DNA from 2 places in the Micromonospora olivasterospora genome. Region 2 is predicted to be linked to the other one. Evidence: riboswitches for the same ligand, from Rfam matches in the RefSeq annotation. Region 2 holds a riboswitch; the other holds the start of a gene.
The links. A riboswitch is a leader RNA that binds a small molecule or an ion and turns the genes downstream of it on or off. The one in region 2 is predicted to bind cobalamin.

Region 1: another riboswitch for cobalamin. It lies ahead of JD77_RS10600 (ABC transporter substrate-binding protein); the one in region 2 lies ahead of cobN (cobaltochelatase subunit CobN).

The regions. Positions count from the first base shown of each region.
Region 1 is NZ_VLKE01000001.1:2,310,353-2,314,352, reverse strand. Features, by position in the region: gene JD77_RS10610 (hypothetical protein) at 1-1,742, shown strand, start outside; gene JD77_RS10605 (hypothetical protein) at 1,912-2,160, shown strand; cobalamin riboswitch at 2,624-2,806, shown strand; gene JD77_RS10600 (ABC transporter substrate-binding protein) at 2,837-3,874, shown strand; gene JD77_RS10595 (FecCD family ABC transporter permease) at 3,916-4,000, shown strand, end outside.
Region 2 is NZ_VLKE01000001.1:5,426,720-5,430,719, forward strand. Features, by position in the region: gene JD77_RS24910 (MFS transporter) at 1-1,067, shown strand, start outside; gene JD77_RS24915 (hypothetical protein) at 1,175-1,510, shown strand; cobalamin riboswitch at 1,610-1,739, shown strand; gene cobN (cobaltochelatase subunit CobN) at 2,026-4,000, shown strand, end outside.

The DNA.
Region 1 (4,000 bases), 3.1 Mb from region 2:
CTTACGTCACCGAAGCCGGCATGCTGCCTGCGGCCGTGATCGCGCACCGGTACCAGGCGGTGCGTGCCGCGGCGATGCTGTCCGGCGGGCCGCTGGGCCTCGGCGAGGCGACGGACGCGCCGCAGCGGCAACTGGACTTCCTCAACCGGCACGGCCAGGGCTTCCCGGTGGACGTCCTGGAACCGGGCACGGCCCGTGACTTCTTGGTCGTCGTGTTGAGCCAGTCCGACCGTCAGCTCGAACCCGACGAGCTGGCGGTGGTCCGAGCGGCGGTGGACAACTGGAAACAGCAGTGGGGCGCCCCGGTCGGGGAGTTTCTCGGCCCTCTGCTGGCCCACGCGACCGGCCGCCGGGTCACCATCTGGCGGGAATCCGGGTGGGGGGCGCCACCGAAGATGAGCGACGAGTACGGTCCGGCCGCCGGCCGGCCGGTCGACCTGTACCACGTCGCGGCCGACCCGCACAATCCGACCATCGTCAACCACTACAACGCGGCCGCGGTCCACGACGGTCGACAGGGCGCCGGGGCTTCCCCTGCGACGGCCGCGCCGGTCGACCCCCCGCCGTGGCGGGCGCAGGTCGGTCAGGGGCAGCCGGCAGCGCAGACCTCGTCGCATTCCCAACTGACGGCCACCATCAGCTCGCGGCCCGAGCCCGACCAACCGAACCCGGAACCACGCACCACACCACTGGAGCGGCATCGCCTCGATCAGGGACGGACCGAGGTCATCTGGACCGACCCCGACGAGGTGTCAGCCGAACAAGAAGTCGTGTTGATGCGAGAGATCACCCACAACATCGAACCAGACCCGGCAATGGACGACGCCTTTCCCTGGCGCGACGATGACGACCCGCGCGGACGGGTCTATGCGCCCTTCGCCGACGAGAACGGCCAGGTGCACCCCGTCGTGCGTGCCAACGTCGACCGCATCACCGCCAGCATGGACTCGGACAAACAGTTCCTGAGTGGCATCGCCAGAAACCCGAACGATCCCCGGCTACCCCACGTACCGGACGAGGAGTTGGAGCGCCTGTGGCCCCTGCTCGAGCGGATGGTCGCAGCGGAGATCCGCCGACTGGTCCTCGGCGAATCATTGGAAAACCCACGAGTCAAAGTCCTCCGCATGACCGCAGACCTCCTGGAGCCTCACGAACGCGGACCCGACGTACTCGAAGGCAGGTTGGGATTGGCCCTGGAGGATGCCTTCGTGCAACGCTTCCTTCTGGAATTGCTCGGCGTGTACCCCGGCGCCGTACTCGAGAATCAGCGACGAATGGCGGCCTGGGAACGAGACTACCGGCTGTACCCATCCTATTCGATTAGCCTCGAAACCTCCCGTCCTTCCTACGGAGTTCGTGGTCGTCGGTCTCGCGGTCGGCGACTTGTGGCTCCACGCCGAGTCAAGCGCACCATCGCCATGAGCGCCGAAGGCTTCGCAAACTCCATTGTTTTCGCCAACACCGCACTCAAACCCGACACCAGGGAACCCGACATCTACCGCACCAACTCGGTGTACCTGCAATTCACCGTCAGGATCCCCGACAACAACAACAGAATCCGCCGACAAGAAATCATGGTGCTTTTCGGTCTGAACAACCTATTCAACCTCGTTATCAACCCCCATCGCATCGTCATCGCCGACTACGGCCCTCACTACTACGACAAGGAAGAGAATTTCCCACCCATCAACCCCACCAAACCCATCAAACAGGAACCCGACACCGCGCCCCCATCGACCTGACAGGGCCCCGGCGTTGTCCCGTTCGGCGGCGGCTCCGCTGCGGGGAAGATCATCATCGTCGGGTGAGGTTCCCCCGTCAGCGTGGAGACCAAACCCAAGGGGACAGACGGTCATGGCTGAAACGAGAAAGCGGTTCGATAGAAAGTTCCGCGAGGGCACGGTGCGGATCGTGCGGGAGACCGGCAAGCCGATCGCGCAGGTCGCTCGGGATCTCGGGCCTGGGTTCGACATATGGCGCGAGATCATCCGGTTCGGTACCCCCATCGAATCGGCTGACGGTAACGGCGCACCGGGATACCAGCTCGCCGCGGTCGCCGTGATCCGGGTCGGCGGTCCCAGGGGAACCCGTTGGGTCGCCGGCATCATCGAGATACGCACCACGGAGGCCCCTGCGGGTGCCGAAAACCTCGTCCGCTAGCTAACCGGTGGCTGTTCCCCGGCGCCGCTCCCGGCACGTCGCTGAGCTCCGCACGATTGGGCGCCCGGCTGCGACGCCTCGGCTACGCCGCAGCCTGCACCGTGCCGAAACTCGTTCAGTGGCTTTGACCTGGCATTTTGAAGATCATTTCAGGCCGCCCGGTGGTACTCGTTGATCACCCCGCTGAGTCGTAGTCGGCGTCGTACGGGCTTGTCCATGGGGAAGAACCGACAGCCCGCACCCAGCTACGACGTCGGGAAGACCGTGAAACGCGCCCTCACCATCGCCGAACGACGAGATCAGAAGGGTTAAACAACAAGCTGATCGGATGCATCAGAAACGCCCCGGGAGATCCTCTCCCGGGGCGTTTCTGGTTTGTGCCGGCCACGCGGCGGCGGGCGGGTTCGGTGCGTCGATCCCCACCCCCGGCACCCCGCAGCGGTTCCTGGCCGGAGGTGAGCGGTTATCGTGTGGGCGCCGTGGTGTTCGGGAAGCCGGTGTGATGCCGGCGCGGCCCTCGCCACTGTGATCGGGAGACCGCTGGCCCTCGTCGTTCGCGAGGTCACTGGGCATTTGCGCCTAGGAAGGCCGGCCGGTGGTTGCTTGTCCCGTCAGCCAGGAGACCGGCCACGGCACGCTTCGACCCGTCCACGAGGTGCTGGAAGGCGGTCCCGCTGTGCGGTTCCCCATGCCTTGGCGCATCACCGCGCCGCTGTCCGTTCTCATCGTCGCCCTCGCCGGCTGTTCCGGCAGCGACACCGAACCCGAGGTGACCGCCGGGAGCGGCGCGACCGCCGTCACCAACTGCGGTGTCGCCGTGCCGGCCGGCGCCCCGCCCACCAAGATTTTCGCGGCCTTCCACAATGGGATCGAGGCGGTGTACGCCCTCGGCGCCGGCGACAAGCTGGTCGGCGCCGCCTACCTGGACAATCCGCTGCTGCCCGAATATGCCGCGCAGTTCCACCCGGACCAGCAGGAGCCGACCTACTACCCGGAGGAGTATCCGAGCCGCGAGGAGGTGCTGCGCCTCGACCCGGACTTCGTGGTCTCCGGGTTCACCGGGGCCTTCACCACCGAGGGACTCGGCACCCGCGCCGAACTGAACAAGATCGGCATCGGCTCGTACCTGTTCACCCAGTACTGCCCGACCGCCGACGGCGAGGGGCAGAAATCCCTGGCCGACAACGACGTCTCGCTTGACAGCGTCTACGGCGACCTCACCGACCTCGGCCGTGTTCTCGGCACGACGACGCAGGCCGAGGCTCTTGTCACGAAGATGAAGCAGACCGTCGCCGGCGTCGAGAGCGAACTCGCCGGGGTGAAGCGGCCGACAGTCGCGATGCTGAACCGGCCGGGCGGCGGTGAGCTGCGGGTTTTCGGCAGCGAGGACGTCGCCACCACGATCATCGAGAAGGCCGGCGGCATTCAGGTGTTCGACGACGTGCCCGGCCGGCTCGCCCGGATCGGCACCGAGGAGCTGATCAAGCGCAAGCCCGACGTCATCGTGATCCCGGCCTGCTGCGGGGCCGACGTCGGCCCGGACGGCGCGCAGGGGGTCATCGACGGGCTCAAGTCCGACCCCGCGCTGGCGAACGTGCCCGCGATCCGTGACAACCGGATTTACGCGGTGACGTTCGCCGAGATCACACCGGGAGTGCGCAACGCCGACGCGGTGGCGAATCTGGCAAAGCTGCTGCACCCGGAGAAGTTCTGAACGCTCGGGCTGCCGGTCTGGCCGGGGCCGTCGTCGTACTCGTGGCGGCGGTCCTCGGTTCCCTGCTGATCGGCAACGAGACGATCAGCATGAGTACGGTCGCCGGTACCTGGCTGCACCCGGACG
Region 2 (4,000 bases):
GGCGGCTCGGGCTGCTGCTGCTGGCGGCCTCCATCGGGGCGCTGGTGGCGATGCCGACATCCGGGCTGATCACCCAGCGGTTCGGGGCGGCCCGCACCGTGGCGTACAGCACCGCGCTGCTCACGGTGGCGCTGGCGGTCATCGGGCTCTCCGCCGGCCTGGCCGGCTGGCTGCCCGGGGTCGCGGTCGGCCTCTTCGCCCTCGGCTACGGCTCCGGCACCTGCGACGTGGCGATGAACATCGAGGCGACGGGGGTCGAGCGGCGGCTCGGCCGGACGATCATGCCCCGGTTCCACGCGGCCTGGAGCCTCGGCTCGGTGGCCGGCGCCGGCCTCGGCGCGGGGGCCGCCCGGCTCGGGTTCCCGCTCGCCGTGCACCTGGCGGTGCTCGCGGCGGTGGTGCTGGTCGGCACGCTGCTCGCGGTCCGCTCGTTCCTGGCCGCCGCGCCGGCCCCGTCGGCCGACGACCCGAAGCCGGGGGCCGACGCCGCCGCCCGGCGCCGCGCCCAGCTGGCGGCCTGGCGGGAGCCGCGCACCCTGCTCATCGGCCTGCTGGTGCTGGTGGCGGCGTTCACCGAGGGCACCGCCAACGACTGGGTCGCGGTGGCGTTCGTCGAGGGGTACGACCTGAGCGAGGCGGCCGGCGCGGCCGTGTACGGGGTGTTCGTGGCGGGCATGACCCTCGGCCGCACCGCCGGCACGGTGGCGCTGGACCGGTGGGGGCGGGTGCCGGTGCTGCTCGCCACCATCTCGGTCGCCGGGGCGGGCGCGGCCCTCGCGGTGCTGGCGGGGTCCGGGCCGGTGGCGATCGTCGGTGTGGCGCTGTGGGGCATCGGCGCGTCGCTCGGCTTCCCCGTGGGCCTGAGCGCCGCCGCCGACGACGAGGAACGGGCGCCGGCCCGGGTCAGCGTCGTCGCCGTGCTCGGCTACACCGCGTTCCTCGCCGGGCCGCCGCTGCTCGGCTTCCTCGGGGATCACATGGGCATCCTGCGCGCCCTGCTCGTGGTGCCGCTGGTGCTGTTGCCCACCCTCGCCCTGGTCCCGGCCACCCGCCCGCTCAAGCGCTGACCGGCTCCCCGCCGCCGGCCCCGGCCAGCTTCTTCTCACCCGGCTCCCAGCCGCTTGCCAGGTGGCGGTGCTGCACTGGGGCGAACGGGTGAGGAAGGGGGCCGGACATGGGCTGGTTCATCCGGCGAGGGCGCGCCGCCGACGGGACGCCGACGAAGCTCGACCGGGAGGCGACCGCCGACGACCTCGCCGCCCTGGAGGCGTTCGTGCGGACCCGCCGGGGCGTGGAGTTCTACCTGGAGCCCGAGACCACCGCGACCGACACCACCGTGATGGCGATCGCCCACGACGGCGAGTGGATCCGGCGCCGGACCGGGTCGCCCCGGGTCGCCGCGCGGATCGCCCAGCGGCACGCCGTCCCGCTGTACGAGGCCGCGCGCACCGGCTACCCGGAGCGGATGCGGGCCTGGAACCGGGCCCACCCGGAGCGCCGGCTCCGCTGAGCCGCCCGCCGGTCGGCAGCCGTCGGGGGGAGCGGGCGTGGGACGCGCCGTTGACCGGCGGCGCGCGGGTGTGGCAGCATTCGCGGCCTGACGGCAGTGAAGGAAGCCGGTGCGATTCCGGCGCGGTCCCGCCACTGTCACCGGGGAGCGATCCCCCCTCGCGAGTCACGGCCGTGTGTCTGCGGTTGGAAGGCCGGGGGAGAGCGTCGATCCGGGAGCCAGGAGACTTCGGCCGTCGGGACGACCCCAGGGCGTGGACACCCGAGGAGGACCCGATGAGGCGCAGCGTCTCACGTATCGACGACCACCGTCTCCGCCGATCGGCGCGCGGCTGCGCGCCCGCGACCGGTCGCCGGCCCGCTCCGCCGCCCGCCCGCCGCTGAGGTCCGCCCCCCGCACACCGAGGTCCGCGCCTCCGCGCCGTCGCCGAGGCCAGCCCCCCGCCGGGTCCTCGCCCACCCCTGCCCGCCGTCGACCGGCCCGTCGCCCCCGGGCATCACTCTCCGGAGCCATCCGTGCGCATCCTGCTGCTGTCCACCGCCGACACCGACCTGCTCGCCGCCCGCGCCAGCGGCGCCGACTACCGGCTGGCCAACCCGGCCCGGGTCGCCGCCGACGCCGTGCCAGCGCTGCTCGACGGCGCCGACCTCGCCGTCGTACGGCTGCTCGGCGGCCGGCAGGCGTGGCCGGACGGCCTGGTCGCGGTGCTCGCCTCCGGCGTGCCGACGGTGGTCCTCGGCGGCGAGGCGGTGCCGGACGCGGAGCTGATGGCGGCGTCCACAGTGCCCTCCGGGGTGGCCACGCAGGCGCTGGCGTACCTGGTCGAGGGCGGGCCGGACAACCTGGCCCAGCTCGCCCGGTTCCTCTCCGACACGGTGCTGCTCACCGGCGAGGGCTTCGCCCCGCCCGCGCCCACCGCCGCGTACGGGATCCACGGCGACCGCGAGCCGGCGCCCGGCCGCCCCACGGTCGGGATCGTCTTCTACCGGGCGCACACCCTCGCCGGCAACACGGCGTTCGTCGACGCCCTCGCCGACGCGGTCGACGCGGCCGGCGGCAACCCGCTGCCGGTCTACTGCGGATCGCTGCGCGGCCTCGCCCCGGGCGACGGGCCCCTGGAGCTGTTCGCCCGCTGCGACGCGCTCGTCGTCACCGTCCTCGCCGCCGGCGGGACGGTCCCCGCGGACGCGTCCAACGGCGGCGACCCCGACGCGTGGGACGTCGGCGCGCTCGCCGCCCTCGACGTCCCGGTGCTCCAGGCGCTCTGCCTGACCAGCACCCGCGACCAGTGGGCGGCCAGCGACGCCGGCCTGTCCCCGTTGGACGCCGCGATGCAGGTGGCCATCCCCGAGTTCGACGGCCGGATCGTCACCGTGCCGTTCTCGTTCAAGCGGATCGACGCCGACGGGCTGTCGGTCTACGAGCCCGACCCCGAGCGGGCCGCGCGGGTCGCCGGCATCGCCGTGCGGCAGGCCCGGCTGCGGCACGTCCCGAACGCCGACAAGCGCCTCGCCGTCGTCCTCAGCTCGTATCCGACGAAGCACTCCCGCGTCGGCAACGCCGTCGGCCTGGACACCCCCGCCTCGGCGGTGCGCCTGTTCGCCGCGCTCGCCGACGCCGGCTACGACCTGGGCGAGCAGCCGCCGCCCGGCGACGGGGACGCGCTGATCCACGCCCTGATCGCCGCCGGCGGGCACGACGTCGAGTGGCTCACCCCGGAGCAGCTCGCCGCCGCGGAGGCCCGGGTGCCCGGGGAGACGTACCGGCGGTGGTTCGACCGGCTCCCGGCCGGGCTGCGCGAGGGGGTGCTCGCGCACTGGGGCGAGCCGCCGGGCGAGCTGTACGCCGACGGCGGCGACCTCGTCCTCGCCGGCCTGCGCTTCGGCAACGTGGTGCTGATGATCCAGCCGCCGCGCGGCTTCGGCGAGAACCCGATCGCCATCTACCACGACCCCGACCTGCCGCCGAGCCACCACTACCTGGCCGCGTACCGGTGGCTGGCCGCGCCCGTCGAAGAGGGCGGGTTCGGCGCGGACGCCGTGGTGCACCTCGGCAAGCACGGCACCCTGGAGTGGCTGCCCGGCAAGGGGCTCGGGCTGGCCGCCGACTGCGCCCCCGACGCCGTCCTCGGGGACCTGCCGCTGGTGTACCCGTTCATCGTCAACGACCCCGGCGAGGGCACCCAGGCCAAACGCCGCGCCCACGCCGTCGTCGTCGACCACCTCGTCCCGCCGATGGCCCGCGCCGACACGTACGGCGACCTGGCGAAGCTCGAACAGCTCCTCGACGAGTACGCCACCGTGCAGGCCCTCGACCCGGCCAAGGTGCCGACCGTCCGGGCGCAGATCTGGGAGTTGGTGCGCGCCGCCGAGCTGCACCACGACCTGCACACCGAGGACATGCCGGCCGCCGACGACTTCGACGACTTCGTGCTGCACCTCGACGGGTACCTGTGCGAGGTCAAGGACGTGCAGATCCGCGACGGGCTGC